Regions from separate parts of the Synechococcus sp. MIT S9452 genome, predicted to be linked through region 3. Evidence: predicted binding sites of a transcription regulator. Region 3 holds the regulator's gene; each other region holds the start of a gene.
What was found. The regulator NtcA, encoded in region 3, controls nitrogen genes in cyanobacteria. The targets are predictions, from matches to a motif close to GTANCNNNNGNTAC.

Region 1 (9,851 bases), 380 kb from region 3:
AACCCAGCGCCGAGCAATACGGCCATCTGAGCCCACCAGCTGAGAGGTCAACGCTTCTGCGCAAAAATCACTCGAAATCACTAGCGCCGCCCAAATCGGCGCTAACTACTTATACTTTTTGCCGGCATATTGCAGTTTTAAGCAAAATAATTTTCTTGAACAGTTACTAACACCCACTCCTCTGAAACCCCTGTCGTGCAAAGGGATTCTTAAAACCTCTTAGGGGTAAAGAACTGTTACTGCAAAGCAGAGAGCATGAGCCCCCTGCCGCAGAATGACCCAGCGATCAGCCAGACTGATCCAGCCAAAGGGCTTGCCCTGCGGCAACACGCACCCAAGATTCCCCGGTCACCTCTCTGGCGGCCGCCTGTCCTCGAGGCCGAACTGCATGAGCATCGTCTCCAACTCGATCATCAACGCCGACGCCGAAGCTCGTTATCTCAGCCCTGGCGAGCTTGATCAGATCAAGGCCTTCGCAACTGGCGGGCAACGCCGTCTGCGTGTGGCCCAAATCCTTTCCGAAGGCCGCGAGCGGATCGTCAAACAAGCCGGCAGCGCGCTGTTCCAGCGCCGCCCTGACGTTGTCTCCCCAGGCGGCAACGCCTACGGCGACGAGATGACCGCCACCTGCCTGCGCGACATGGATTACTACCTGCGCCTGGTGACCTATGGCGTGGTCGCCGGCGATGTCACTCCGATCGAGGAGATCGGTGTGATCGGCGCCAAGGAGCTCTACCGCTCCCTCGGCACCAACCTGGAAGCCATGGCCCTCTCAGTGCGCGAGATGAAGAACGTGGCCATGGGTCTGCTGAGCGGCGAAGACGCTGAAGAAGCAGGCTTCTACTTCGACTATGTGATCGGCGCCCTCTCCTGAGGCCCGAAACAGAACCCACTCACCAACCCTCAGGAATCCATGCAAGACGCGATCACCAACGTCATCAACCAGTCCGACGTTCAGGGCCTCTACCTGGACACCAGTTCGATGGGCCGGCTGGAGCAGTACTTCGCCAGCGGCGAGCTGCGGGTCCGGGCCGCTGCCACCATCAGCGCCAACGCCTCCAACATCATTCGTGATGCGGTCGCCAAGGCACTGCTGTACTCCGACATCACCCGCCCCGGCGGGAACATGTACACCACCCGTCGCTATGCAGCCTGCATCCGCGACATGGACTACTACCTGCGGTATTCCACCTACGCCATGCTGGCCGGCGACACCTCCATCCTTGATGAGCGTGTGCTGAATGGTCTCAAGGAGACCTACAACTCCCTGGGCGTGCCCATCGGTGCCACCGTTCAGGCCATCCAAGCCATGAAGGAAGCCACCGCCGCTCTGGTGGGTGCTGATGCCGGTCGCGAAATGGCCGTCTACTTCGACTACATCTGCTCAGGCCTCGGCAACTGAGCCAGGAGCTCCCCTCCAACTAAGGAGCCCCATGCGCCTCTTCAAAGTCACCGCCTGCATCCCGAGTCCGGAGAAAATCCAGACTCAACGGGAAATCCAGAACACCTTCTTCACCAAGTGGGTGCCCTATAACAGCTGGTTCGCTGAGCAGCAGCGGATCATGAAACAGGGCGGAAAAATCATCAAGGTTGAGCTGGTCACCGGTCGCCGGCAAGCCAATGTCGGCAATTAGCTGTTGATCGCTCAAACGTCCTTCGCCCGGCCCAGTGCCGGGCTTTTTTTTGTCCTTGACCAGGTGCTTGCCAAGCCGCCACACGGCTCAATAGGCCATTAGGAGACTTGGCATGGCCCGGGGGACCCAGGGGCTCCTGACCCTTCCAATCAACCTCTGGCCCGCGGAAACCAGACTGCTGCTGGGCCTGATTGCGACTTGGAGTGTGTTCGGCCTGCTGGTGCTGGCCTCTGCCAGTTGGTGGGTGTCGCAGCAAGAACTCGGCGATGCCCTCTACACGATCAAACGGCAACTGATCTGGATGCTGGCCGGCTGGTCCCTGTTCTTTGTTGTGGTGCGCACGCCGCTCAAGCGCTGGCTGCAGCTGGCCGCACCGGCCCTATTGATCGGCACAGGACTGGTTGCCCTCACCTTGATCATCGGCACCACCGTGAATGGGGCCAGCCGTTGGTTGGTGTTGGGGCCGATTCAGATCCAGCCCACCGAACTGATCAAACCCTTCATCGTTTTGCAAGGGGCGGTGTTGTTCTCCCAGTGGCGGCGTCTGGCCCTGGATCAGCGGGTGCTGTGGATGGCAATTCTGGGCGGCATCATCCTCTTGATCCTCAAGCAACCCAACCTCAGCACCGCCTCGCTCACCGGACTGGTGCTGTGGCTGATGGCCCTGGCGTCGGGGCTTCCCTTGCACTGGCTGGTGGGCATTGCAGGGCTTGGGCTCACAGCCGGCACCACCAGCATTTTGATCAATGACTACCAGCGGCTGCGGGTCACCTCGTTCCTCGATCCCTGGCAAGACCCACTCGGTAACGGCTACCAGCTGGTGCAAAGCCTGCTGGCCATCGGATCAGGCGGATTGAGCGGCAGTGGCTACGGGCTCAGTACCCAAAAGCTGATGTACCTGCCGATCCAAACCACTGATTTCATCTTTGCCGTTTACGCCGAGGAATTTGGCTTTGTGGGCTCGGTGGTGGTGCTGCTGTTTTTGGCTGTCTTTGCCCTGATGGGCTTGCGGGTGGCGCTGCGATCAAGGGGGAATCAGTTGCGCCTTGTCGCGATTGGTTGCACCACGATCTTGGTGGGCCAGTCGATAATGAACATCGCTGTGGCCAGCGGTGCCATGCCCACCACCGGCCTGCCCTTGCCGCTGGTGAGCTATGGCGGCAATTCGCTGTTGGCCAGCCTGTTCATTGCCGGTCTGCTTGTTCGATGTTCGCTGGAATCCGCCGATCCTCTTTCGCTCTCCTCACAGGTCTCGCGCTCCTAACGGCCTGCGGCGCCGGGCGTCAAAGCGAAGCCATTGGCCAGGAGCCGCAGCCTCCACAGACCCAATACCCAGCCGGTGTGGTGGCCCCCAATGGCCGCAGTTACCCGAGCGTGCCCAAGGCCGCTATGCCGCTGGGTGAGCAGCTCAACCGCGTGGAAGACCAGCTCGCTGGGATGAACCCCAGTGCTGCCGGCTTTGCATCGTTGGCCCACCGCCAGCAGGTGCTCTACCGGCAGTGGTCACACCATCCCGACTGGGATGCCGCGGTGCTGCAACAAGTCAGCCCTGAGCTGCGGTCGGTGGCCCAACGCCAGGTGCAGGCGCGGCGTGAGTTTTTAGCGATGCACCGCAACAGCCCAGCTCCGGCCCAACTGCCGGCCTGGCGCATCAGCCCGCCAATCAGCGCCGATGCCTTGCTTGAGCACTACAAGCAGGCGGAACAAGACACCGGCATCGACTGGGCCACCCTGGCTGCCATCAACCTGGTGGAAACCGGGATGGGCCGGCTGCAGGGTCTCTCGGTGGCTGGGGCCCGCGGCCCCATGCAGTTTTTGCCCAGCACCTGGGCTGAGCCCGGCATCGGTGCTGGCTCGATTGATGATCCAGGCGATGCCATCGCCGCAGCGGCCCGTTACCTGGTGCGCCGGGGCGGACCGGAGAACATGCCCCAGGCGATCTGGGGATACAACAACAGCTGGAACTATGTGCGCGCCGTGCAGACCTACGCGGATTTGATGCGGGAGGACCCCAAGCGCCTGGCCCAATTCCATCAATGGCAAATCCACTACGCCTCGCCCAACGGAGACCTTTGGTTACACGAGGGGTATGAGCGCCAGCAAGCGATCCCTGTGGAGGCCTATCTGCAGCAGGCCCCATGGAGTGCCCCTCCTGCTCGATAGGGTGCACCGGTGAGCCTGTCTTTTTCGCTTGCCGACCTGGCCCAAGCCAGTGAACAGCTGCTGCGCAGCGGCCTGGAACACCCCACGCCCCTCACCTTGGTGCTGGTGTTCGCCGGCGGCTTACTCACCAGCCTTGGCCCCTGCAGTTTGTCGCTGCTGCCAGTGAGCGTGGCGTATTTGGCCGGCTTTGGAGAGGGTCCAGCCTGGCAGCGCAGTGCTGGCTTCTGCTCCGGTGTGGTGGGGGCCCTGGTGATCCTGGGCACCGCCAGCGCCATGCTCGGGCGCCTCTACGGGCAAACACCTGAAGGGATCTCCGTGGCGGTCGCCATCTTGGCGGTGCTGATGGGGCTGAATTTGCTTGGGCTGCTGCCGTTACGGCTGCCGGCCGGTCCCGACCCTGAGCGCTGGCGCAAATTTGCTCCGGCGGGCTTGGGGCCACCGGCCGCTGGTTTGGCCTTTGGCCTAGCCGCCTCTCCCTGCACAACCCCGGTGCTGGCGGTGCTGTTGGCCTGGATTTCGCAAAGCGGCAAACCGTTGGTGGGCATGGTGTTGCTCAGCTGCTTTGGCGCTGGTCAGGTGTTGCCGCTTCTGCTGGCTGGCAGCCTGGCCGCTTCGATCCCCAAGCTGCTGGCGCTGCGCGCTGTGAGCCAATGGATTCCTCCGATTAGTGGCGCTGTTTTGGTCGTCATCGGCGGCCTCAGCCTGGTCTCGCGCCTGACATGAAGAGCCTGGTTCTCAAAGCCGCGGCCTGGTTGTCCGACCTGCGCGTCGCCATCGTGCTGCTGCTGCTGATTGCGGCCTGCAGCGGCTTGGGCACAGCGATCCCGCAAGGAGAGCCGGCGGCCTTCTATCACGAGCGTTATGACGCCGCCCCCTGGCTGGGGGTGGTCAATGGCGATCAACTGCTCAACTGGGAGCTCGATCACCTCTACACAAGCAACTGGTTTTTACTGCTGCTGGCCTGGCTTGGCTTGGCCCTGCTGCTCTGCAGCCTGCGGCGCCAATGGCCGGCGCTGCGGGCCAGCCTGCGCTGGCTCGATTACACCAAGCCCAGACAGCTGAGCAAATTGGCTGTCGCCACCAGCCTGGACACCAGCGATTCAGCTGCAGCCATCGATGCACTGGAACAGCAGCTACAGCAACAGGGCTGGGCGGTGCGGCGTCAGCAGAACCGGCTAGCCGCCCGCCGCGGTGTGATCGGCCGGGTGGGGCCCTTGCTGGTGCACACCGGCCTGATCGTGTTCATGGTGGGCGCTGTAGTGGGAGCCTTTGGCGGCCAGCGGCTGGAGCGCTTCTTGGCGCCAGGACGCTCGCTGGAACTGCTCAACCCCCAAGGCGACACCCGACTGGAATTGCAACTCGATTCCTTTGCGATCCAACGGGATCCAGCTGGCCGGCCCGAACAGTTCTCCTCCCAGCTGCTGCTGGGCGATGGCACCGGTGCTCCAGCCGAGCCGGCGGCCGTGAGCGTGAATCACCCGCTGCGGCATCGCGGCATCACCGTTTATCAAGCCGACTGGGGCCTGGCGGCTGTGACGCTGCAACTGGGCCAAAGCCCCCTGCTGCAGCTGCCGCTGCAAACCTTCCCCGAACTCGGCGAGCAGGTTTGGGGCCTGGTGCTGCCCACCCGCCCCGATGGCAGCGATCCTGTGCTGCTGGCGCTGCAGAGCGAGCTGGGGCCAGCGGAGGTCTACGGCGCCGATAGCCAACAACTGGGCCTGCTCACCGTTGGCGGCGAAAGCCAGGAGATCCTGGGGCTGCCGCTGCGCATCGCCGATGTGATGCCAGCCAGCGGCCTTCTGATCAAGCGCGATCCTGGCGTGCCCCTGGTGTACGCCGGCTTTGCCATCACCCTGCTGGGTGGGGGCCTCAGCCTGATCGCCACCCGTCAGCTGTGGGCAATCAGCGAATCAGGCCGGCTCCACATCGCAGGGCTTTGCAACCGCAATTTGGTGGCCTTTGCCGATGAGCTGCCCAAGTTGGGCAGCGCCGCCATCACTGGCGCTCTCCATGACGCACGGTGATCACCGTGTGAACGTTGCCGCGGGGATTGAAATCCGCCACCAATTCCATCCACTGCGGTGCAGCGGCAGCCACCAAGTCATCCAGGATGCGGTTCACCACCTCCTCGTGGGAGATGGACTGATCACGCCAACTGTTGACGTAGAGCTTGAGCGCCTTGAGCTCAAGAACGCGGGGGCCGGGTTGATAGGTGAGCTGCAACTTGGCGAAATCGGGATACCCCGAAAACGGGCACTTGCAGGTGAACTCGGGCAGGGAAATCGCCACGTCGTAGGGGCGCCCCTGACGCGGGTTGTCGAAGCAGATCAGCTCCGCCTCAGCGATGGCCCGCTCGCCATAGGCGGGACGTTGGGTGCTGCTTGAAGAGGTCACAGGTGATCGATCGAAGGGCAGAGCCCAGACACTGAAAGACCGTAACGACCGTTACGCCTTCCCCAGGACTCGCTCGATGGAATGAGCCGGGGCCATAATCCTGTCAAAGGCCGCGCAGACCATGAAGAAAGTCGAGGCAATCATTCGCCCCTTCAAGCTGGACGACGTGAAAATGGCGCTGGTGAATGCCGGCATCGTGGGCATGACCGTCACCGAGGTGCGCGGTTTTGGACGCCAAAAAGGGCAGGTGGAGCGCTACCGCGGTTCGGAGTACACCGTCGAATTCCTGCAGAAACTCAAGCTCGAAATCGTCGTTGACGAGCCTCAAGTCGAAACGGTGGTCAATGCCGTGCAAGAAGCCGCCCGCACCGGCGAGATCGGCGACGGCAAGATCTTTGTTTCCCCAGTGGATTCGGTGGTGCGCATCCGCACCGGCGATCGCGACAACACCGCGATCTGAAGCCCTCAGGCATTGGTGCTCTGCACCACTTGCTCAATCAAAGCTGAGAAGGCGCTGGAGCCCAGCTCGGCTGTGGGGCCCAGCCACAGCAGGTATTCGTGATTGCCAGCGGCACCGGTAATTGGTGATCCCACCAGCCCCTGCGGGAACCACTGCAGGGGCTTTGCTGCGTCTGCCACCAAGGCAATGGCATCGGCGTGGGCTTTGGGGTCGCGCACGACGCCTCCTTTGCCCACCCGCTCGCGGCCCACTTCAAACTGCGGCTTCACCAGCAGCACCGCTTCGGCCTGCGGGCCGCCAGCCAGCAGCCCCTGCATGGGCTCCAGCACCCGCGAGAGGGAGATAAACGAGAGATCGGCCACCGCTAGATCAGGCTGCGGATCACCCGGGCCATAGAGATCCTCTGGCGTGAGGTGGCGCAGGTTGGTGCGCTCGCGCAACACCACTCGGGGGTCTTGGCGCAGGCTCCAAGCGGTTTGGCCGTAGCCCACATCAATCCCATAGATGCGGCTGGCGCCGTGCTGCAGCAAGCAATCACTGAAGCCACCGGTGGAGATGCCGGCATCGAGGCAGCAGCGCCCGTCCACTTGCACCGGCAAAGCCTCCAGGGCTGCCGCCAACTTCTCTCCACCCCGTGAGACAAACCGAGGCGGCAACGTCACCTCGGGAACCGCCTCCAGTGGAATCTCATGGCCGGGCTTATCGAGCACCGCATCACCGAGACGCACCTTGCCGGCGCGAATCAGCTGCTGGGCCTTCTGGCGGCTGGCCACCAGGCCCAATTCCACCAGCCGTAGATCAAGCCGCTGCCGACGTGCCATTTGCTGATTCCATCACAGATCGCAACACCAAATCCGAGGAAATCCAGACGGTCACCTGCCAGCTGAAAAATTCCGACGAAGATCAATTCGTTGCAGAGAGTCGATGGCTGATCCACTCCGCAAACTTGATGACGCCGGAGCCGTGGTGGCCTTCCCGGAGCGGCTTCTGCCGGGCAGTTTTGTGAAGCTGGACCAACACCCCACCGACTTGCCGGCCTTTGAACTTATTCGCTGCCAAGGGCGGCGCTGCTGGGTGCGTCAGCAGGCCTGGGGCCCAGCGATCCAATGGGAAGTGGCCCGTCGCAGTCTGAGCCCCGGGTAATTTGGTCGATTGGCCGAGCAAAACCCTTGATCGAGCGCTACACCCTGCCGGAGATGGGCGGGATCTGGACCGAAGACGCCAAATTCCAAAGCTGGCTGGACGTTGAAATCGCTGTTTGCGAAGCCCAGTCCGAGCTGGGCCGCGTGCCCGCTGAAGCACTCGCCACGATCAAGGACAAAGCAGCCTTCAGCCGCGAGCGGATCCTCGAGATCGAGGCCGAGGTGCGCCACGACGTGATCGCCTTCCTCACCAACGTGAACGAACACGTGGGGGATGCCGGGCGCTACATCCACGTGGGCATGACCAGCTCCGATGTGCTCGACACCGGCCTGGCCCTGCAGCTCAAGGCCTCGGTGAAGCTGCTGCGCAGCGAACTCGACAAGCTCGCAGAAGCCATTCGCGTGCAAGCACGGGCCCACAAAAACACCGTGATGATCGGCCGCTCCCACGCCATCCACGGTGAGCCGATCACCTTTGGCTTCAAGCTGGCCGGCTGGCTGGCTGAGACCGAGCGCAACATCAAACGCCTCAAGCGACTGCAGAAGGCCGTCAGCGTGGGCCAGATCAGTGGCGCCATGGGCAACTACGCCAACACCGAACCCCAGATCGAAGAACGGGCCTGTGAGCTGCTGGGGCTGCGGCCCGATCCAGCCAGCACCCAGGTGATCAGCCGCGATCGCCACGCTGATTACGTGCAGACCCTGGCCCTGGTGGGCACCGCCCTTGAGCGCTTCTCCACCGAAATCCGCAACCTGCAGCGCAGCGATGTGCTCGAGGTGGAAGAGGCCTTCGCCAAGGGGCAAAAGGGCAGCTCGGCCATGCCCCACAAACGCAACCCGATCCGCAGTGAGCGCATCAGCGGCTTGGCGCGGGTACTGCGCAGCTACACCGTGGCAGCTCTGGAAAACGTGGCCCTGTGGCACGAGCGCGACATCAGCCATAGCTCGGTGGAGCGCATGATGCTTCCCGATGTGAGCGCCACCCTGCATTTCATGCTGCGGGAGATGACGAAAGTCGTGAGCGGTTTGCAGGTGTACCCCGACACCATGGAGCGCAACATGAACCGCTACGGAGGTGTGGTGTTTAGCCAAACGGTGTTGCTGGCCCTGGTTGAAAGCGGCATGAGCCGGGAAGACGCCTACCGGCTGGTGCAGGGCCATGCCCATGCCGCTTGGAATGTGGAAGGCGGCAACTTCCGCAAGGCGCTCGAAAACGATCCCGCCGTCACCGATCGCATCAGCGCTGAGCGCTTGGCCGATTGCTTCAGCACCGATCGGCATCAAGCCCAGCTCGACACCATCTACGCCCGCTTGGCGATCTGATCAGTCGTTATTAGCCCGTTGGGTCGCCGGATTCAGCGAGTCATCCACAACGCCTTCCACCACCGCTTCCTTCACGGGGAAGCGGTTGATCATCTGCAAAGCGCGGCGGCCATTGCTGCGCAACTCCTCACTCACCGCTGGGCAATAGGGAAGCTGCGCCAACAGATCCACCGTGCGCCGCAGCAACCGCACCACATCGCCTTCATCCAGTGAGGTGTTGGCGATCAGATCGCTCCAACTCTCGCCCTCAGCCCAAGCTTTCACCAAACCCATTAGATCCGGCTCCCACCACACAGGGAACACCACTGCATGGATCTCCTGCTGGCGCAGCAACTCGCGGCGAAGTCCCCGCAGGTCGTGGAGTGTTTCTTCCGCCTGGGGCGGCGGCGGGTAGGCGCTCCAAAGATCCGGACGGCTCACCTCCGTCGAGATGGCCTCAAGCACGGCGGCTAAATCAGCCGGCGGCAGCTCATCGCAATGGCCGCTCATCAGCGACAGGCCGAGCCAGAGCTCGTTGTCACCGCGCAAGGCCGCCACAGTGCGGCCCACTTCGGTGGGTTCGAGCTCATCAAGGCAGCCAAAGTGCTGCAGGATTTCAATCAGAGATAGGAAGGTCTCCCAGTGGCGGTTGGCCCGCCGGTGCAACAGCTGCTGGCGCTCGGCGATCTCTTCCTCCAGCTCCTCCATGCGGCGGCGCTGTTTTTTGAGTTGCTTGCGGTCGCCCCAGCGGTGGGC
Region 2 (9,851 bases), 110 kb from region 3:
ATCAGCGCTGATCGGAGTCCCAGTTGTTGGCAGAGGGGTCCGATCAGCTCAAAAGCTTGAGGCCCTGCCATGCCCAAGCGCTCGCCGATCGCGAGTGCAAGGGCAGGGTCGGAAACCTTGGGCAGCAGGGCTGCCAGTTCCTCAGGGCTGAGTGGTTGGCGCCTCCACTGAGCAAGACGCTTGGACAGTTCCAGTTCCTGGTCAGGCGTCAACTGCTCAGCAGGGGCGACAACAGTGAGCATCGATCAGCGGGCGCCGAGTTCAGCGGCCAGCTCGCGCTCGAGCTTCTCGTCTTTTTCACGAGGCAGCACGTTGTCCAGCTTGGTGCGGTGGGTGCTGTAGAAGAGCATCCCGATGAACACCATGCCGCCCACGATGTTGCCCAGGGTGACAGGCAGGAAGTTCCAGAAAATCACCTTGGTGAAAGGAACCCCAGAGCCAAGAATCGGACCAGCGGTGTGCAGGAACTGATTCACAACGATGTGCTCCATGCCCATCGTTTGGAACGCGGTGATGGGCAGCCAGCAGGCCAGCAGTTTGCCGGGAACGCTTTTGCTCACCAGGGCCAGGGTCACGCCGAGGCAGACCAACCAGTTGGCCACAAGACCGCGCAGGAAGGCGAGGAAAAATCCGAGGCTGCCGAGGGCTTCGTACTTCTTCTCAACGTTGAGGATGTTGAGGCTGATGATCTTTTGGGCCACTTTTTGCCACATGCCGCCATCAGCGGCAGGGTCAATCGTGCCGCCACTGGTGAGGCTGATGGCCATGATGATCGCCACCACCAGGGTGCCGATGAAGTTGCCGATCCAAACCCAACTCCAGTTGCGGAAGGTGGCACCCCAGGTGCTTTTGCCGGCCCAGGTGGCCATGGGCAGCAGCGCGAAGTTGCCGGTGACCAGCTCCATGCCGAACAGCACGATGCTGACGAAGCCAAAGGGGAAGAGCACGGAGCCGAGGAACGGCATCTTGCTCTGAATGCCAACGGTCAGGGCCAAGATCACGGCCAGGCCAAGAATGGCTCCGGAATAGAAGCCGCGGAGCAGCAGGTTCTTGACACTAACGGTGGCTTTTTTGCCGCCGGCGGCAATCATGCCGTCGACGAGCTCATTGGGTAGGACGTAGTCCATTTGTGAGGCTGTAACGCTCATGGTGTTGAAGTCAGATGGTTAGTCGTGGCTCTCTAATCAGCCGCTGATGCTGTTCATGAGCTTGGAGAAGGCATCCTTGCCTCCATCCGGTTTGTTGATGGCAGGTTTGTCTTTGCCACTGGTGCTGAACCAGTTGACCAAACGACTGAAGAAGTCAGCTTTTTGAGCCATGGTGAGTGAGGTTGAGGTTGGCGGGTGATCAAAACTCAGCGGGGCTTCAAAAGATCAGCGCCGCCACTGATTTCGATCTGATCAAGCAGCCTTGGGTTTGGCTCCGAATTGTTCAATCAGGATTTCCTTGAGTGCCGAGCGCACTTCGCTGGCGGGCACACCTTTGCGATGCAGCTCACCAACTTGCGGGTTGGCCCCTTGGGAGCCGCCGATGGTGATGTCGTAGCCCTCAACCATCCCTGATTCACCACGGGTTTTGGTGCCAGTGAGGCCAATGGCGCCCATGTAGGCCTGGCCGCAGGTGTTGGGGCAGCCGGTCCAGTGGATCTTGATCTCCTCTGGCAGGTGCAGCTCTTGATCCAGCTCAGCGGCTGCTGCCAGGGCTTGGTCTTTGGTGTTGGTTAGGGCAAAGCTGCAATAGGTGTTGCCGGTGCAGCTCACGGTGCCTGCCGCCAGGTGGCTGGGCTCGAGCGGGAATTTCTGCAACAGTGACTCGCTCTTGAAGTGATCGAGCTGACCGCTGGGAATGCCGGTGATGATCACGTTTTGATCTTCAGTTAGGCGCACATCCCCGCTGCCATAACCCTCTGAAAGGGAGGCGAGATCTTGGAAGTCTTCGGCCTTGAGCCGGCCAACAGGCACATGCAGGCCGGCGTAATTGAGTTCGGATTGTTTTTGCGGATGGATGCCGTAGTGGGAGCGCGGCGTTGCATCAAACACCGAGCCTGGGTCGGGGGTGAGTGGGCCAAAACGCTCGGCGACCAGCTCGCGGAAGGCCTCCAGGCCAACGGAATCCAGGTACAAACGGAACCGGCCTTTGGGGCGCTTGTCCCGTTCACCGTTATCGCGCCACAGGGTTAGGACCGCTGCCGTCATCCGGCAGATCTCATCGGGCTTCACCCAGGCATTGAGGGGGATGGCATAGGCGTTCATCTGTGAGGAAAGAATCCCGCCAATCCAGACGCCGAAACCCATCACGCCATCGCGTTCCACCGGGTGGAAGACGATGTCGTTGTGCAGCAGGAAGTTGTCGCGGGAGCCGGCAACGGCCGTATTCCACTTGCGCGGCAGATTCGAGAATTCAGGGTTGCCTTCGCCGTTGCTGGTTAGGAAGTTCTGCAACTCCAGGGTGTACGGGCGCGTATCGACAATTTCCTCAGGATCGATACCAGCGATCGGGTTGCCCGTGACGTTGCGGGGGTTATCGAAGGCCGATTGGATCGTGTTGAGGCCAACAGCCTTCAAGCGCTCAAGGATGTCGGGCAGGTCTTCCAGCAGAACACCACGCAATTGGATGTTCTGGCGGGTGGTGATGTCGGCACTGCCGCTATCGCCGTAACGGGCAACGATGCTGCCGATGGCGCGCAACTGCTCAGCATTGAGGACCCCATTGGGAACCCTCAGGCGCAGCATGAACAGTCCTGGAGTTTTGGGGCGCCAGAACATGCCGTACCACTTCAGCCGCAACTGAAGATCGGTTTCGTCGACGTTCTCCCAGCCGACACGGGCAAATTCTTCGATTTCACTACCAACGAGCAAGCCATCTTTGTTGGCTTTGTTTTGCTCGATCTTGTTGAGTTTTTTGCCCTCAAGCCAACTCGGCAGGGGCTTTGCCGGTGTTGCCACCATAGTTCTGAAGCGAAATGTGAGTGTTGGAGTTCAACTCTCAGGCCGCTTCAGAATGAAAGGCACGGCTTGATGTTGTGACTACTTAATGGATTGAGTAGGCCGGAGGAAGTAACCGTTGTTACGAAACTTCGTTTAGTACTGGCGGCCGATTTCTCCCAGCATCCGCACAGCTCCATGGCGCAGCATTTGCCACACCTTGGACATGGCAGCGAAATCGGCGTCAAGTTCGCTCTGCCAATCACTGCGATGAGCTCGACGCTCAAGGCGTCGCTCTGGTGGGCGGGAGTAGCTGGTCCGTCGATCAGCCGGTCTGACCCGGCTGGAGCGTCGTGACCGTGGCAGCGCTCGTGGCGATGGCATCGTGATGGGATGGCGCAACGAACCAGGAGTTCATCAGCTGAGGTGGCCCTTCAGTGGTGGCCGTTGTTACAGGGCCAGGCTGCGGCTGGTCCTTGGCCCCTGTTGGTGGTGGTGCATGGCCATGGCGGTGGGGCTGTTCCTGCTGTGTTGCAATCCCTGCTCGATGAGCTCGCTCAAGCCAGGGGCGCTGCGGTGTGGGTGCAGGCGCTAACAGCTGAACCCGTTGAATTACCGCCGCGGCAAAAGCTTTTGTTGGTGCCGTTGTTGTTAACGCCAGGCAGCCATGTGCGCGTTGATGTGCCGGCGATTCGCCAGCGATTGCGCGGGCTTGGCCATCAGGTGATGGCTTTGCCGTTTTTGGGGGCCTGGCAGCCCTGGCTGCAGCATTTGCGCCAGTTGGGATGCGATGCTGAAAGCCAAGTGGTTGTTCATCACCCCCTTCGTCCGGGGATTGCTGAGCGCTATCTGCACGTTCTTAGCCAGGTGCTCGGCCTTCCTTTGCGGAGTGCTGACACCTGTGATGCAGAGTTTGATCGGGTGTTGCCGCTTGCTTTGGCCCCCAATCGCATGACAGCCCACCTCAGTGCTCAGCAGGAGGGTGGTCTGGCTCTTCTAGAGCACCCTGCCACGCGTCAATTTCTTTTCGAGCTGTTGTTGGACTTGCCATGACCACTGACATGCCCGGCATCGTTTATTTGGTGGGAGCAGGTCCTGGAGACCCCGAATTGTTGACGTTGCGGGCCCATCGTCTTCTGCAGCGTTGTGATGCCTTGGTGCATGACTCCTTGGTGCCGATGGAGCTCCTGGAGTTGGTGCCTGAGGGCTGCGAGATTCATCCGGTTGGTAAACGGCGCGGCCACCATTCCGTTCCGCAACCCAGCACCAATGCGTTGTTGCAGCAGCTGGCAGGGCGTTGCCGTTGTGTGGTGCGGCTGAAAGGGGGCGATCCTTTTCTGTTTGGCCGGGGTGGCGAGGAAGCCGCTTATTTGGCCAAGCGTGGTGTGCCTGTTGAGGTGGTTCCCGGGGTCACCTCTGGCATTGCGGCGCCGGCCTATGTCGGGATTCCGGTGACCCATCGCCGGGCCGGTTCATCAGTGACGTTTGTCACTGGCCATGAAGAAATCGATAAAGGCCGGCCAGCGGTGGATTGGCGCGCTTTGGCTGCTTGCAGTGATGGCCTCGTCATTTACATGGGCCTGCACAACTTGGCTCGGATTTGCGAGGAGTTGCAGGCCGGCGGATTGGTGGGAACCACGCCGGCGGCCATCATTCAGCAGGGCAGCGTGAATGGCCAAAAGCATCTGATTGCCACGCTGGAGGATCTCGCTGATGCCGCCGATGAGCAGGGTTTCAGTGCCCCGGCGATCGTTGTGATTGGCGAGGTGGTGGAGCAGCGAATCCCTGGTTGCGCGCCCATGCCAGCCCCCGTCACCATGCCGCAACCCATAGCTCGCAGTCCTCAAAACGCCCCTGCTTAAACACTGAAAAACAGGTATCGCCTGTTACCCCATTGGGGTCGATCGCGAGCGGAGATTGGATAGGCGGTTTGTGGAAACCAACGCTTCCACCACCCCGTTTGGGTGAGTGAGCCAACCGTTTCCAACCAGCTTTTCCGGTTCATCGGTGGAACAAAAGCCTGGGAGACCGCACTCACTCGCACTCCCCTGCAATGACGTCGACCAGTGGCTCCCCCGGGGGCTTCGAGCGCAGCCATCCCAGTGAGGGGATGGCGGCCCTTGAGAAAGAGCAACGTTTGCCCCTCACCGGATGGCAGCAAGAGGTGGATCAGGCCAAGCGCTTGGGCCTGGAAGCGGCCCACAGCATCGTGGACCGCAACATCTCCACCTTTTCTCGCGGTGAGTTGCCCCATTACGCGGGCATCAACACCTTCATGAAGGCGCCCTATCTCGAGGATGTGAACCGCGTCGGCGACTTTGACGTTGCGGTGGTGGGCATTCCCCACGATTGCGGCACCACCTATCGCCCCGGTACGCGCTTTGGGCCCCAGGGAATTCGCAGGATTTCAGCTCTTTACACCCCTTACAACTACGAGATGGGTGTGGATCTGCGCGAGCAAATCACCCTCTGTGATGTGGGTGATGTCTTCACCATTCCTGCCAACAACGAGAAAAGCTTCGACCAGATCTCCAAGGGGGTAGCCCACGTCTTTGCCAGCGGGGCCTTTCCGATCCTGTTGGGTGGCGATCACTCCATTGGATTTCCAACGGTCCGTGGTGTTTGCCGCCACCTCGGCGACAAGAAGGTGGGGATCATCCATTTCGATCGCCACGTTGATACCCAAGAGATCGATCTCGATGAACGGATGCATACCTGTCCGTGGTTCCATGCCACGAACATGGCCAATGCACCGGCTCAGAACCTGGTGCAACTGGGGATTGGTGGTTGGCAAGTGCCTCGCGAGGGGGTGAAGGTTTGCCGTGAGCGCGGCACCAACGTGCTCACCGTCACCGATATCACCGAGATGGGTCTGGAGGCTGCCGCCCGTTATGCCATTGAACGGGCTACCGATGGCACCGATTGCGTCTACATCTCCTTTGACATTGACTGCATCGATGCCGGCTTTGTTCCAGGCACCGGTTGGCCAGAGCCTGGCGGGTTGTTACCCCGCGAAGCCTTGAAGTTGCTCGAGCTGATTGTTCGCAACGTGCCGGTCTGTGGCCTGGAGTTGGTGGAGGTTTCGCCTCCCTATGACATCAGTGACATGACATCGCTGATGGCCACGCGGGTGATCTGCGACACCATGGCCCACCTGGTGGTGAGCGGCCAGCTGCCCCGCAAAGAGAAGCCCAGTTGGATCAATCCCACTTGCAACATGCAAGTGGATCAGGCCTGGAGGTGATCCCATGCATGAGGTCGACATGACCAAGTGCCTGCTTCTGGCTCTGCAGCAATGGCGCGAAGAGCAGGCAGCACCCCAGGCGATGGTGGACACCATTCATTTGGAGGTGGGCCGCTTCACCTGCGTTGAGCCGGAGCAGCTGCGCTTCACCTTTCAAGCCGCTATCGCTGGCAGCTGGCTCGATGGCGCGCAGCTGCAGATCGAAGAGATCCCCTTTGTGGGTCGCTGCTTGGTCTGCAACGGCACCTACAGCCCAACTCCTGAGGGCGCTTACCGCTCTCCTTGCTGCGATCACCCACTCGAGGAGATCGTCAGCGGCCGTGAATTGCGAATTCGCAGCATCGACTACCGCACGTCCCTTCAGAGCGCTGTTGAGTCACAACCTCTCTCGCTCCAGCGCGTCTGAAGGCAAAACAGTTCTCCACCCTCTCTTGCCATGCATTTGCCTTTAGAAGATCGCCTCGGCATGAATTTGCTGGCGGCCAATCAGCACCAAGCCGAGCACAACCGTGAGCACTTTGAGGCTTGGCAGCTGCTGGCCCTCAATGTGATGAGTAGCCCCGGGGCGGGCAAAACAGCCTTGCTTGAGCGCTCCTTGCCTCAGTTGGCTCAGGAGTGGTCGATGGCCGTCTTGGAAGGCGACATGACCACCCAATTGGATGCGGAGCGCTTGGAGGCTGTGGGCATTCCGGTGGTGCCGATTACCACCGGGCGCTCCTGCCATCTCGATGCCGCCATGGTCAGTGGTGGCCTGAAGTTGTTGTGTGAGCGGCTCAACCCAAATCAGCTGGATCTGCTCTGGGTTGAAAACGTGGGGAATCTGGTTTGCCCTGCTGAATTTGAAGTGGGTGAACATCACAAAGTGGCACTTCTCAGTGTCACTGAAGGGGAAGACAAGCCGTTGAAGTACCCGCTGATGTTTCGCCAGGCTGATGTGGTGCTCATCACCAAGATTGATCTGCTGCCCTATCTGCCCGTTGAGCTTGAGCAGTTTCGCCGCAACATCAACAGCATCAATCCCAAAGCCAGCGTGATTCCGGTGTCTGCTCTCACTGGTGAAGGGATTGATGTGTGGCATGCCTGGCTGCGCTCGGCTCGCCAAAACACCTTGCAACCTGCTCTGGCCATGGCCTGAGCAGCGTTCTTGCGTGTTGTCCTTATTGCAATGTCATGACCAAACAACTTCGAAATCTCTTATTCGCCAGTTTGGCGGTGGTGCTGGCTGTGGCCTGCTCCAAGCCTTCCACAACCATTGGCGGTGAGCCCATTGTTTTGGGTTACAGCAATTGGGCTGGTTGGTGGCCTTGGGCCATCGCCGTTGAGGAGAAGCTGTTTGAAAAAAATGGCGTCAACGTTGAGATGAAATGGTTTGACGGCTATGTGCAATCGATGGAAACATTCGCCGCTGGCAAAATCGATGGAAACTCTCAAACTCTGAACGACACCATCTCCTTCTTGCCCGGTGAGAATGGTGGTCAAGTTGTTGTTTTGGTTAATGACAACTCAGCTGGTAATGATCAAATCATTGCTGATGAGGCGATTGAAACTATTAGTGATTTGAAAGGAAAAACAGTTGCTGTTGAAGAAGGTGTTGTGGATGACTTTTTGCTGAGCCTGGCTCTGCGTGATGTTGGCCTCAGCCGTGATGACGTGATCATCAAGGGCATGCCGACCGATCAGGCTGCGACGGCATTTGCTGCCGGCAAGGTGGATGCCGTGGGCGCATTCCCTCCTTACACCGGCACCGCCATGCAGCGTGATGGTGCCCATGTCATCGCCAGCTCCAAGGAGTACCCCGGTGCCATCCCTGATCTTTTGGCTGTCAGTGGCGACCTCATCGAAAGTCGCCCTGATGATGTTCAGAAAATCGTTGATACCTGGTGGGATGTGCGCGAGTTCATGGCTGCCAACCCCGAGAAATCGGAGCAGATCATGGCGAAGCGAGCTGGTATTCCCACCGCCGAATATGAGCAGTACAAGGCTGGCACCACCTTCTTCACGGTGGAGCAAAACATCGAGGCGTTTAGTGATGGCCAAGGCATGCAGTTCATGCCTTATGCCGCTCAGAAGATGGCTGATTTCATGGTCTCCGTGGGCTTCATCCCCGAAAAGCCCGACATGAGCAACCTGTTTGATCCTTCCTTCATCAAGACCATCGCGGCGTCCTGATGGTTGCGTCAGCAACGGATGGCGGGGGCGTCAAGCCCCTGCCATTGCTGTCGATTGGAGCCACTCCATCTCCATTGCTGCGCAGCGGTTTGCAGGTGTCTTCCCTGTTGATCCCGCTGTTGCTGTGGACGGTGATCAGTGCCCTGGAACTGGTGGACGGCAAATTTTTGCCGTCTCCAGCGGCGGTGCTGGAGTCGCTGGCCTCGATGGCACGGGAGGGGATCCTGTTCCAGGACATCGTGGCCAGCACCGGCCGGGTCTTTGCCGGCTTTTTTCTGGCCACCCTCGTGGCGGTGCCCTTGGGAATCTGCATGGGTGTGTATCCCGCGATCTGCGCCCTGTGTGAGCCCTTGATCGCGATGCTGCGCTACATGCCAGCGGCGGCGTTCATCCCCCTGCTGATCATCTATTTGGGGATTGGCGAAGAGCCCAAGATTGCGCTGATTTTCCTGGGCACTGTTTACTTCAACGTCTTGATGGTGATGGATGCCGTCAAATTCGTTCCCAAAGAGCTGATTGAAACCACCCTCACCCTGGGTGGCCGCGGCCGCCAGGTGTTGGTGCAGGTGGTGGCGCGCTACAGCCTGCCCAGCATCATCGACACCCTGCGCATCAACATCGCCACCTCCTGGAACTTGGTGGTTGTGGCCGAATTGGTGGCCGCTGAGGTGGGGTTGGGCAAACGAATCCAGCTCGCGCAGCGTTTTTTCCGCACCGATCAGATCTTTGCTGAGCTGATCGTGTTGGGGTTGATCGGCTTTGCCATCGACATGGGCTTCCGGCTGTTGTTGCGGTTGTCGTGCCGCTGGGCCCTGTAAGCGATGGAATTGCAGGTTCGCCATCTCAGCAAAACCTTTGGCTCTGGCCAGCACAGCAAAGAGGTGTTGCGCAATATCAGCTTTGCTCTGCGCTCTGGCGAGTTTCTTTCGCTGGTGGGGAGTTCTGGTTCGGGGAAGAGCACGATCCTGCGCTTGATCGCGGGCCTCGAGCAGCCCAGTTCAGGACAGGTGCTCGTCGATGGTGAAGTGGTTCAGGGTCCTGGCCCTGATCGCGGCATGGTGTTTCAGAAATACAGCCTCTACCCGTGGCTGAGTGCTGCTGAGAACGTTGCCTTTGGCATGCGCTTGCAGGGCTTGCCGCAGCGCGACATCAACGAGCGGACCGCCTACTTCCTCGAGGTGGTGGGTTTGCAGGATGCAGCCAGAAAGCTGCCCCGCGAACTCTCGGGCGGGATGCAACAGCGGGTTGCCATCGCCCGCACTTTGGCAACCAATCCAAAGGTGTTGCTCCTCGATGAGCCCTTTGGCGCCTTGGATTTGCAGATTCGCGAGGCCATGCAGGATTTTCTGCTGCAGCTCTGGCAGCGCACTGGCCTCACGGTGTTGTTGATCACCCACGATGTGGAGGAGGCCTTGGTGCTGGCCCAGCGGGTGCATGTGTTGGCGCCTCACCCCGGCCGGATTGTCAGCACGGTGGAGGTGGATCTCGACAAGAGTGACCTGAATCAATTGCGT
Region 3 (9,851 bases):
GATCATCCAGCTGGCGCGATGGCGGCCCAAAGGCGGTGTAAATGCCAAAACCGGTTAAACCCAGCAGAGCTGTTAGCACCGCAATCGACACAGAAAGGGCTGGCGAGGTGCTTTCCATCAAGACTCCCAACAGGGGCCGCCGTCACAGCGGTCAGGGCCATTAGAGTAACGGCCCAAATCTTCGCAGGAGAGATTGCACCCCATGGCCCAACGCACCCGCCTGGGAGACCTGCTGCGTCCTCTGAACTCTGAGTACGGCAAAGTCGTGCCTGGCTGGGGAACCACCCCTGTGATGGGCATCTTCATGGCCCTGTTCCTGGTCTTCCTGCTCGTGATCCTGCAGCTCTACAACCGTTCGCTGCTGCTGGACGGCATCACCGTGAACTGGAACGGCCTCGGCTAAAGCCAATGAACATTTTTGGGGTTGGTCTTCCAGAGATGGCGGTGATTGCCGTCATCGGCTTACTGGTGTTCGGCCCCAAAAAATTGCCTGAATTGGGACGCAGCCTTGGTAAAACCTTGAAGGGTTTTCAGGCCGCTTCCTCGGAATTTGAGCAGGAGTTCCGCAAGGCCGTTGATTCGGTCGAACTCCCCGCAGGTCAAACTGACTCCACTTCCAGCCAGGAGGCCACCACGCCTGCCGATGACGCCACTGATGCTGCTGGTCGGCCTGGGTAATCCTGGATCCAAATACGACGGCACGCGCCACAACGTGGGTTTCATGGCGCTCGACAGGCTCGCCGCGGCGGCGGGCGGAAGCTTTCGTGCCAACGCCAAATTGCATGGCGATCTTGCAGATATCGGCCAAGGCGAGCGCCGCTTACGGCTACTCAAACCACAGACCTATATGAACGACAGCGGCCGGGCGATCCGGGCCAGCCTGGATTGGTTTGGTTGGACGCCTGAGCAACTGCTGGTGATCGTTGATGACATGGACCTTCCCCTCGGCCGGCTGCGGCTGAGGCTCAGCGGTGGAGCCGGAGGGCACAACGGCCTGCGCAGCACCATCGCCCACCTGGGCGGTGAGGCCTTTGCCCGTCTGAGGATTGGCATCGGCGCTCCCGGCACCAGCAGCGAAGAGCGCAAGCAACGCACGGTGGGGCACGTCCTGGGCAACTTCCACACGGCGGAACGTCCCTTACTCGATGAGGTGCTGCAGGAGGTGGAGCACGGCATCGGCCTGATCCAACGCCAAGGCTTTGAGCGCGCGGGCAACCGGATCAACAGCTTTCGGCCCGACGCCGCCTGACCATGGCCCGCCTGCCCAGCACCACAGCCCACTTGCGGGTTCTGCAGCAGAGCTTCAGCGAGCAGATGGTGGAAGGGGAAGTGGCCGCTGGTGGTTTTCGCTGGCACTTCGACCGCGGCGAACTGGTGGTGGAGCCATCCCTGGGGCGAGCGCTGATTCAAGACGCCCTGCTGCGGTTTTTGGTCAAAAGCGACTACACGCTGGAAGCCGGCGGTGATTACTGCTTCACGGTGCGGGCAGCCTTTTAAAGCGTGCCCCCAGGTGGGCCTCGAGCAACACCAAGGCCGCCAAATCATCCACCGGTCTGGGCGGCAACCGCAGCCCGCGAGGCAGCAGCCGCTGCCAACCCCTGGCAGGCAACAACTGCCAATAGCGCTCACGCGCCGCCAAGGTGCTGCCCGCCTCCGGCTGCAACACCACCGGCACAGCCGGCTCCAGCTCAGCCAAGGCCTGCTGCCATGGGCCGCTGGCGGTGCCATCGCCGAGCACCACAGCTTGCAAGGGGGCTTGGTGTTGCCAGTGCTGCAACCAATCCCAGGCCTCCCTGGGGGAGCAGATCAGTAGATCAACCAGCTCTGCTCCAGTGGCATCGGTGCGCACCAGCCCGCATTTCTGGCGCCCTGGATCCAGCGCTGCCCAGCCGCCACTCATGAAGGGGCCAAACCCTTGGCGCGCACGGTTACAGCAATGGGATCGAGGCTGTCGGTATCGCGCGCAGCCACCACCTCCAGGCGCACCGGCTGGTTGCCTTGACGCTCTACCAATTGGGCGGCCAGAGCGTTGAGGGCGTCTTGATCCACCTGCAGCCGTGGGTTCAGGGCGCCACGGCGCTGGCTTTCGTTGCGGGCCGCGGCCAAAAGCAGATTGAGCCGTGCAAACACCTGTTTTTGAGCCCGTTGCTCAGGGTCCAAGCTGAGGCTGGCCAGCACTTGGCCCGCTTCCAGCACCTGCCGGCTGCGGCGCACATCGGCAAAGGCGAGCACCTGCTTCTCACCACGCAGCACATTGCCCGCCGAGTGAATGCTGATCACCCAGGGGCCGCCGCTGCGCAAGGCCTTCTCCACCTTGATCACCTCACTGCGGGGGATCAACAGCAATTGCTGCTCAGGCTTTTGCCCAGGGAGAACCCGCTGATACGCCTGCACATTGGCCTGACGCAACACATCTTCGGTGGCCTGGCGCGCCAACTCAGGATTAGGGATCGCCACCTTGGCCATGGTGAGCGGCTGGCCGGTGCTGAGCACCACATCACCGCTGCGCAAATCCAAAACATTGCGCTCCAGCTGGCGCAATTCCTGTTGGCTGCGGCGGGTGCGTTGCTGCAACTGGCGCAGCTCCTCATCGCGGGCCGCCACGTCTTGGCCCAGCCGGTCGCGCTCAGCCTCTAACTCTTGGCGCTGCTTTTTTAAAGGCGCCAGCTGCTGCTCGGCCGCAGCCCGCTCCGATCGCGCCTGGGCTAGTTCGGCTTGATTTTGATCGAGCTGCTTAAGGCTCAGCTGCAGCGACTTGCGGGAAGAACGCAAACGCGTTTCCAGCTCATCGAGCTGAAAAAGGCCCACCCGCAGGCGTTCACTGACGGCCACCATCAACCCCAGGGTGAGGGCACTAATCAAGCTGCCGGTGAGCACCGTGATCACCACAGCCGTGCGGCGTGGCCTCATCTGAAACAAGCTCAGCCGCGCTTTGCCGATGCGGCTGCCAAGGCGGTCGCCAAGCGTCGACAGCACTCCCCCGAGTACCAGAACGGCCAGGATCAGCAGCCAGCCGCTCACAGCGCCAGAAGAACAGTGGGGTCAGTATCGCTGAGGCCTTAGGCGAGCGTTTCCAGCAACGGTCAGCTGAACCGTTTGGCCAAGGCAATGGGGTCGAACACGGTGATGCGCTTGCGCTCAATCTCCAGCAAACCAGCAGAGCGCAAATCCCCCAGCAAACGGGTGATCGTGACCCGCGTGGAGCCAATCGCTTCAGCGATCGCCTGGTGCGAGAGCTTCAAGTCGATGGTGATGCCCTGACTAGAGGGCACCCCAAAGTCGCGGCAGAGCACCAGTAGAAAACTCACCAAGCGCGATGACATGTCGCGGTGGGTAAGCGTTTCGATCATGGTTTCGGTCTGCAGGATTCGCGAGGACAGGCCCTGCAAGAGCAACAAACCAACCCGTGCGTCCTGCTCAATGGCCCGGCGCACGGAGCTGGCCGGAGCGCTGAGCATCTCAACGCGCGTGAAGGCAACCGAGTGATAGAAGCGATCGGACTTCTGGCCGGTTAACAGGGACAGCACACCAAAAATGCTGTTCTCCCGCAACAAGGCCACGGTGATCTCTTCACCGGATTCATAAACGCGGGAAAGGCGCACAGCCCCGCGGCGCAGCAGATACATGCGCTCGGCGGGATCACCTGGGAAAAAGATTGTCTTACCGCGCTCAACCGACTCAGCAGCACTGCCAGCAAGCGAGCGCATCACCTCTTGCAAGGTGGGCTGGGGATTGGGCGCTGGCGAAACGCTGACCATGAAGCGCGTACCGGTTCATGGAAGGTAAAGAGCCGGCTTGACAGTGCTTGTAGCAATAAACACCGTCCGGGCTGGACGGGATCACCAGTAGTACAGACATTCACACTACTGGTGGTGCCAGTCACTTGATTCGCCGTTTTTCGCCGCTACATTCAGGAGCAACCCCGCTTTGGACGGCCCATGCTCAGCCGCGTTGCTGAACGACACCACAGGCCGTCCACAGCACCATTGCGGCTGCTGGTTCGCGAGCCGGAAGGGCTGCTGCAGGTGCACACCGCCAGCTTTCGCGGCAGTTTTGCCAGCGTGTTCAGCGAAGCTCTGCGCTCAGCGGGCTTGGGCAGCCGCGTGCTGATTTGCCAATTCCTGCGCGGCGGCGTTGATCAAGGTCCCCACCAACCCGTGCAGATGTGCGGACGCTTGAGCTGGCTGCGCCCAGCGGTGAACAGCTGCCTGCAGGCCGACCACAGCGACGAAGACAAGCAAGCTGTACGAGAGCTGTGGCAAGAAACCCAGCGCCAAATCCTCGAAGAAGCTCCCGATCTTGTGGTTCTTGATGAGCTGGGGCTGGCGTTGGATTACGGCTTATTGGATGCCAATGCTGTGATCAGCACTCTGGAGACCCGCCCGGGACGAATGGATGTGATCCTGACCGGACCTGCCGTGCCCGAGCCTGTGATGGCGATGGCCGATCAAGTCACCGAATTGCGCCGCGACCGATGCTGAAAAACGATCGCTGGATCAACGAACAGGCTGAGCATGGGCTGCTGGAACCATTCCAGCCCACCTTGGTGCGCCATCTCGATCCTGAAAACCGCAGCGGCGCGGTGCTCAGTTTTGGTTGCTCGTCCTATGGCTACGACCTGCGCCTATCGCCCCAGGAATTTCTGATCTTCCGCCACGTGCCCGGCACGGTGATGAACCCCAAGCGGTTTAATCCCGCCAATCTTGAGCCCGCTCCCATGCAGAGCGATGAGGACGGCAGTTACTTCATCCTCCCGGCCCATTCCTATGGGCTTGGTGTTGCCCTCGAAAAGATGAAGGTGCCCGAGAACATCACCGTGATCTGCCTGGGCAAGAGCACCTATGCCCGCCTCGGCATCATCGTGAACACCACCCCGGCTGAAGCCGGTTGGGAAGGCCACCTCACCTTGGAGTTCAGCAACAGCTCCGGTGCTGACTGCCGCATCTATGCCAACGAAGGCATCTGCCAGCTGCTGTTCTTTGAAGGTGATCCCTGCGACACCACCTACAAAGACCGCTCCGGCAAATACCAGCACCAACCCGAGCGCGTCACCTTGGCGCGGATCTGATCCTTAGGGCGCCAATCGCGCCTTGTGAAGGCGACTCTTCTCATACCAAGCGGCAATCTCAGGGGCCCACTGCACCATGTGGGGCCACATCAGATCGCACATCTGGCGAATCTCTTCTTGGGCGTCGAGCTTGGCGCGTAGATCCATGAAATGCAGGAACGCCCGAAGGGTGAAGCTCACCACAAAGTGCTGGCGGTAGTCGAACGGCAAGATGCCGCGGGCGTGCTCTTCGGCAAAACCCGCTTCCAGCATTTCGGCATACCGCTGGGCTGAGCGGCGGCAATGCTCGAGGTCTTTGGCCCGTTCCGCCTCGGTGTATTGATACTTCTTGCCCTGGCGATCGCTATAGCTGCCAACAGGGCGCAGATAGAACACGTCTTCCAAATCCAGCTCACCTTTGGCCGCACGGCAAATCCGATCGCCGGTGTAACGCATCGATTGCACATCAAAGCTGACGCCAACCCGGTGGGTGCGGGCCTGTTGCATCACCGAATGGGGGAACCAACCCACGTTCAAAACGATCTGCGCATGCTCCAGCGGTCCGTAATGGCCGCGCTCGCCAGAGAGCAGGCGCTTGACGCAAACCTCACCAGCCCTCGCCTCATCAGGCCACTGAGCTTGATCGGCCACCACATAGCCCTCGGAATAGTCCTGGTGCATCGCCGCGTAAATGCAGCGCTGAGGATTCGGAGTGGCAGCGATTAAATCAACCCGAAAGCGGTCCATGCCATGGCACGTGCTGGCAGGGACCCTAAGCGCGATCGGTCGCTTGCACCTGATCTAGGGCGCGCAGCAATCGCCGGTTCCGGGGCCGGTCCAGCAGGGCCAGACGCCACCAACGCTCATCGAGGCCAGTAAAGCTGCGGCAATCGCGCACCAAGATGCGGTGCTGCTGCTCGAGTTGCTGGCGCCAGTTCTCCAATGGGTGGCCGCGCTGCACCAAGAGGAAATTGCAACTGCTGGGGCTCACCTGCCAACCACGCCGCACCAATTGATCGGCCAACCACGGCCGTTCTGTCGCGACCCAGGCCTGCACCTTTTTGGTCCAAGCGGCATCGGCCATCAACCGTTCACCGGCGGCAGCGGCCAAGCCATTGACGGGCCAAGGATCGCGCCACTGGCTCCAGCGCTGCAGACGTTGGGGCTCAGCAATGGCATAGCCCAGGCGCAGCCCAGCGATTCCAAACAACTTGGTGAGGCTGCGAATCACCACCAGGCGGGGGTGCTGGCTAGCCAGTTGCACTAAGGAGTGCTGCTCGCCACCAGGAACCAGAGGCAAAAAAGCCTCGTCAACAACCAACAGCGGCACGCGCTCCAACAACGCCAACAACGACTCCTGGCTCCAGAGCTGACCGGTTGGGTTATGGGGATTGGTGAGCCATAGGGGGCCCTGCAAATCCGCCAACTGCGATTGAAACGCCGCGGGTAGCGCTTGTGGACCTGCCTGTTGATGGGGGAGCTGCAGGTGCTCGTGCCGCCAGCGGCCTTGCCAACAACGCAAGGCGCGCTCGTAATCGGCAAATCCCGGGGCTGGCAGATGATTGAGCCCCAAGGCAGCAGCATCTCTGGCTGCCCAGGTGAACAACTCAGCGGCCCCATTGCCGGGCAGCACCGCAGCGGCCGGCAGCTGATGCCTCAGAGCAATGGCCTGGCGCAAGACGCTGTAGCTGCGATCGGGATACACCTGCAAGGCCAGGGCCTGGCGCAGGCCGCGCCGAACGGCCGCCGGTGGGGCAAAGGGCACCAACGAGGCACTGAAATCCAACAACTGCTCTGGGGCGCAGCCCAGGCGCAACGCTGCTTGCTGCAGGTTGCCGCCATGGCGGGGCGGGACTTGTGCCATCGCCCCATGGTGACCCAGCCCTCGGACCGATAAAACGGAGCAGCAACACAACCTCCATGCTGCGGCCCCTGGCCACACTGTTGCTGCTGGCAACCCCCGTCGCCGCAGCCGAGCTGCAGGATCTGCAGCAGCTCCTCGAAGACAAGAGCTGCCAAGGCTGCGCGCTCAACGATGCCGATTTGGTGCACGCCGAGCTCAATGGTGCGCATTTGCAACAGGCCCAACTGCAGGGAGCCAACTTGAGCCGGGCCAAGCTGCGCGGGGCCGATCTGCGGGATGCCGATTTGCGCCAGGCGGTGTTGCTTGGGGCCGACCTGAGCCGGGCTGATCTACGCGGCGCCCAACTGAGCGGCAGCGACCTACGCCAGAGCGATCTCACTGGCGCCAAGCTGGATCCTGGTGCCCTGAGCAGCAGCCACTGGCAAGGCGCACAAGGGGTTCCAGCGGGGGCCAATAGCTATGCCGATCTCCACAACAGTGGCGTGGAAGCTGCCCTGAAAGGTCGTCATCCAGAAGCGGAACAGCGCTTTAGTGCCGCCATCGCTCGCCGGCCCGAAGCGGCCATCAGCTGGCTGGCCCGCGGCATCGCCCGCGGCGAACAAGGCCGTGAACTAGAGGCAGCCGCTGATCTGCAGCAAGCCGGCCGTCTCTACCGCCAAGGCGGCATCGACGATCTCGCTGATCAGTTGGACAAGGCGTCCAAGCAGCTGCGCGACAACCCCAAAAAGCCCAATGGCAACGGCTGGGGCAGCGCCATCTTGGGCGGTGCGGCGGGACTGTTTAAGCAGCTGGCTCCTTACGCCCTGAAGTTGATGGGGCCGGGTCTTCTTTAGGGGCGCGGCTGTAAACGCTCAAATTGAACTTGAGCACGGTGGGCTCGGCCGAATCCTCACCGTCTCCAGCGGGGGCGGGGTGCGAGAGATTGAGATCCCTGAGCACCGCCAGGGGCGACAGGCTCTCGATGCGGCGCAAAAACATCAACAGTTGCGGGAATGCCCCGGAGGCCATCACCAGCTGCTCGCGTTTGACCAACGCGCCATCAACCAGCAACGGATCACTCGGGGGCGCATCGTTGCCTTTGGCTTTGCTGCGCTTGGAGCTGGGAGCTGGCGGCGGCACCTGAGGCTGATAGCTCTCCAGGGTGACGCCAGCAGCAGCGGCTTCCACCGCCAGTTGGGCCAGCAGGGTATCGAGCTGATCGGTGCCCGCAACAATCTGCAGCAGCTTGCGCTGATCAGCCTCAGCTTGTTGCAGACCCTGGCGCGTGCGGCCAAGCCGGGCGCGGTTGGCTACTAGTGCTTCCCCTTGGCTCTGCAGCAGCTGGCGTTGCTGCTCAAGAGCGCTGTTGCGCTGCCAAGCCGGCAACAACCAAGCCAGCGCCAGTCCTGCGGCCAGCAAGCCTCCAGCCAAGGCCGGCAAGGCCAACACCAGGCGCTCGGGTGTGATGGCAAAGCGGCTCGGCGGTTGAGCCTGAAAGTTCGTCATGGCAGCACCCCCAACTGTTCAATCACCGCCAGCCGGTAGGCCATGCCTTGGGCCTGCAGGGCCTGCAACTGGGGCCCATCGAGCAACGGAATCCTGCTGCCGAACTGCGCTCCCAAGCGAAAGCGAATGCTGCTAGAGGGCTCCGCTTGGCCGGCATCCCTGCGCTTGGCCTCTTGCACCTGAATGCTGGATGGCACAAACAGCGGCGACTGCTGCAGGCCCAACTGCAACCCATTGATGCGCACAAAGCCATTGGGATCGGTGGCTTCGCCCTCGAGCTTGAGCAGGCGGTCTTCAGAAACAGCACTGGTGAGCTGCAGCCCGGCTGGAACCTCTTGGGCCAAAGCCGTGAGCCAAGCCGAACTGGAGGGAACCGAGACCAAGGCTTCGGCTAATTGCGTGTTGACGGCTTTCAGGCGCCGCGCCTGGCGCCCCACCCCATCGGCTTGTTGACGCAAGGCTTCACTGGCCGACGCCGCCGGCTGCAACTGGCTGACCTGCTGCTGCAGCTGGGACTGGCGCCAGCCCAGCCACCCACCGGCCAGGGCCACCACACCAACGCAGGCCAAGCCGACCACGCCACCGCGAATCAGCAGTGGCCGAACCGCAATCCTTCGATCAGGCGGGACCCCCAGCTGGGCGCGCCTCTGCTCGAGCAAATCAATAGTCATCGAAGCAGCCCCCCTAGGGCCAAGCCGATCAAACGATCAACCACTGCCGGCGCAGGGCTCACCCAGGCGCCGGCGTCACTCACCGCGGCCTGGCTCAGGCCATCGATCCACTGCAGCCGGCAGCCCAACTGCTGGCTCCAACTCTCCAGTGGAGGAGTCAGCTCAGGATCTGCCAACACCCATAGGGTTGGCGGCTGACCATCCAATTCCGCAATCAAAGCTTGCAGTTCATCCAGCCCGGAGGCTGACGCCAAGCTGAGCTGTCGCAGCGGCACAGCTCCCCGCCACAGCATGAGCTGCCAAGACTCTCCGCGCACATCGAGGCTGCCGGTCCACTGCTGTGGATCCTGCTGCTCGAGAGCCGCTGGCAACAGGCGCTCAACAGCCAGGACTGATGGCTCAAGGCCATGGAGATCAAGACCAGCAATCGCACAGGTATCGATCCAACGATCGAGCTGATCGTTGGGCATGCAGGCCAACAGCCAGTGATCGCCGCGCTGCTGCCAACTGACTGCCGCCTCAGCCAGCGGGAAGGGCAAGGCCAAGGCGGCCTCTTGCCCCATCAGCCACGGCATGATCTCGGCATCGGGTTGCCGGCCAGCCGGCAGCTTCAGCGAGCGCAACACCACAGCTTCTGGCGGCAATAAGCCGCGAGCACCCGGTGCCTGCAGACCCCCTTGAAGCAGCACATCACCAATCAGATCTCCCAAGGCCTCGCTGAGCAGAGGCACGCCAGCCTCCACCACCCCACTGGGCAGCGGCGCTTGCTGCCAGCTCTGCAGCT

Region 1: a site for NtcA is predicted at 6,233-6,246, ahead of queF (preQ(1) synthase). Genes of this name have one in related genera too.
Region 2: a site for NtcA is predicted at 3,057-3,070, ahead of SIB46_RS08795 (ferredoxin--nitrite reductase). Genes of this name have one in related genera too.

Annotation. Positions count from the first base shown of each region.
Region 1 is NZ_CP138956.1:2,167,246-2,177,096, reverse strand. It holds gene SIB46_RS11645 (phycobilisome rod-core linker polypeptide) at 1-30, shown strand, start outside; gene SIB46_RS11640 (allophycocyanin) at 389-874, shown strand; gene apcB (allophycocyanin subunit beta) at 914-1,402, shown strand; gene SIB46_RS11630 (phycobilisome linker polypeptide) at 1,434-1,634, shown strand; gene SIB46_RS11625 (FtsW/RodA/SpoVE family cell cycle protein) at 1,747-2,898, shown strand; gene SIB46_RS11620 (transglycosylase SLT domain-containing protein) at 2,841-3,797, shown strand; gene SIB46_RS11615 (cytochrome c biogenesis CcdA family protein) at 3,813-4,520, shown strand; gene SIB46_RS11610 (cytochrome c biogenesis protein ResB) at 4,517-5,821, shown strand; gene queF (preQ(1) synthase) at 5,793-6,191, opposite strand; gene SIB46_RS11600 (P-II family nitrogen regulator) at 6,313-6,651, shown strand; gene SIB46_RS11595 (TlyA family RNA methyltransferase) at 6,657-7,472, opposite strand; gene SIB46_RS11590 (hypothetical protein) at 7,576-7,794, shown strand; gene purB (adenylosuccinate lyase) at 7,821-9,116, shown strand; gene SIB46_RS11580 (DEAD/DEAH box helicase) at 9,117-9,851, opposite strand, start outside.
Region 2 is NZ_CP138956.1:1,667,487-1,677,337, forward strand. It holds gene SIB46_RS08780 (hypothetical protein) at 1-242, opposite strand, end outside; gene SIB46_RS08785 (formate/nitrite transporter family protein) at 246-1,127, opposite strand; gene SIB46_RS08790 (ferredoxin--nitrite reductase) at 1,185-1,319, opposite strand; gene SIB46_RS08795 (ferredoxin--nitrite reductase) at 1,401-2,948, opposite strand; gene SIB46_RS08800 (hypothetical protein) at 3,351-3,977, shown strand; gene cobA (uroporphyrinogen-III C-methyltransferase) at 3,974-4,786, shown strand; gene speB (agmatinase) at 4,978-6,168, shown strand; gene SIB46_RS08815 (hydrogenase maturation nickel metallochaperone HypA) at 6,173-6,574, shown strand; gene hypB (hydrogenase nickel incorporation protein HypB) at 6,605-7,303, shown strand; gene SIB46_RS08825 (aliphatic sulfonate ABC transporter substrate-binding protein) at 7,339-8,337, shown strand; gene SIB46_RS08830 (ABC transporter permease) at 8,337-9,155, shown strand; gene SIB46_RS08835 (ABC transporter ATP-binding protein) at 9,159-9,851, shown strand, end outside.
Region 3 is NZ_CP138956.1:1,782,390-1,792,240, reverse strand. It holds gene psbN (photosystem II reaction center protein PsbN) at 1-118, opposite strand, end outside; gene psbH (photosystem II reaction center phosphoprotein PsbH) at 203-403, shown strand; gene SIB46_RS09465 (TatA/E family twin arginine-targeting protein translocase) at 409-678, shown strand; gene pth (aminoacyl-tRNA hydrolase) at 644-1,249, shown strand; gene SIB46_RS09455 (DUF3146 family protein) at 1,252-1,497, shown strand; gene SIB46_RS09450 (resolvase) at 1,475-1,900, opposite strand; gene SIB46_RS09445 (DUF3084 domain-containing protein) at 1,897-3,021, opposite strand; gene ntcA (global nitrogen regulator NtcA) at 3,084-3,758, opposite strand; gene SIB46_RS09435 (cob(I)yrinic acid a,c-diamide adenosyltransferase) at 3,939-4,481, shown strand; gene dcd (dCTP deaminase) at 4,475-5,068, shown strand; gene thyX (FAD-dependent thymidylate synthase) at 5,072-5,794, opposite strand; gene cobD (threonine-phosphate decarboxylase CobD) at 5,820-6,911, opposite strand; gene SIB46_RS09415 (pentapeptide repeat-containing protein) at 6,968-7,744, shown strand; gene SIB46_RS09410 (hypothetical protein) at 7,692-8,396, opposite strand; gene SIB46_RS09405 (PilN domain-containing protein) at 8,393-9,067, opposite strand; gene pilM (type IV pilus biogenesis protein PilM) at 9,064-9,851, opposite strand, start outside.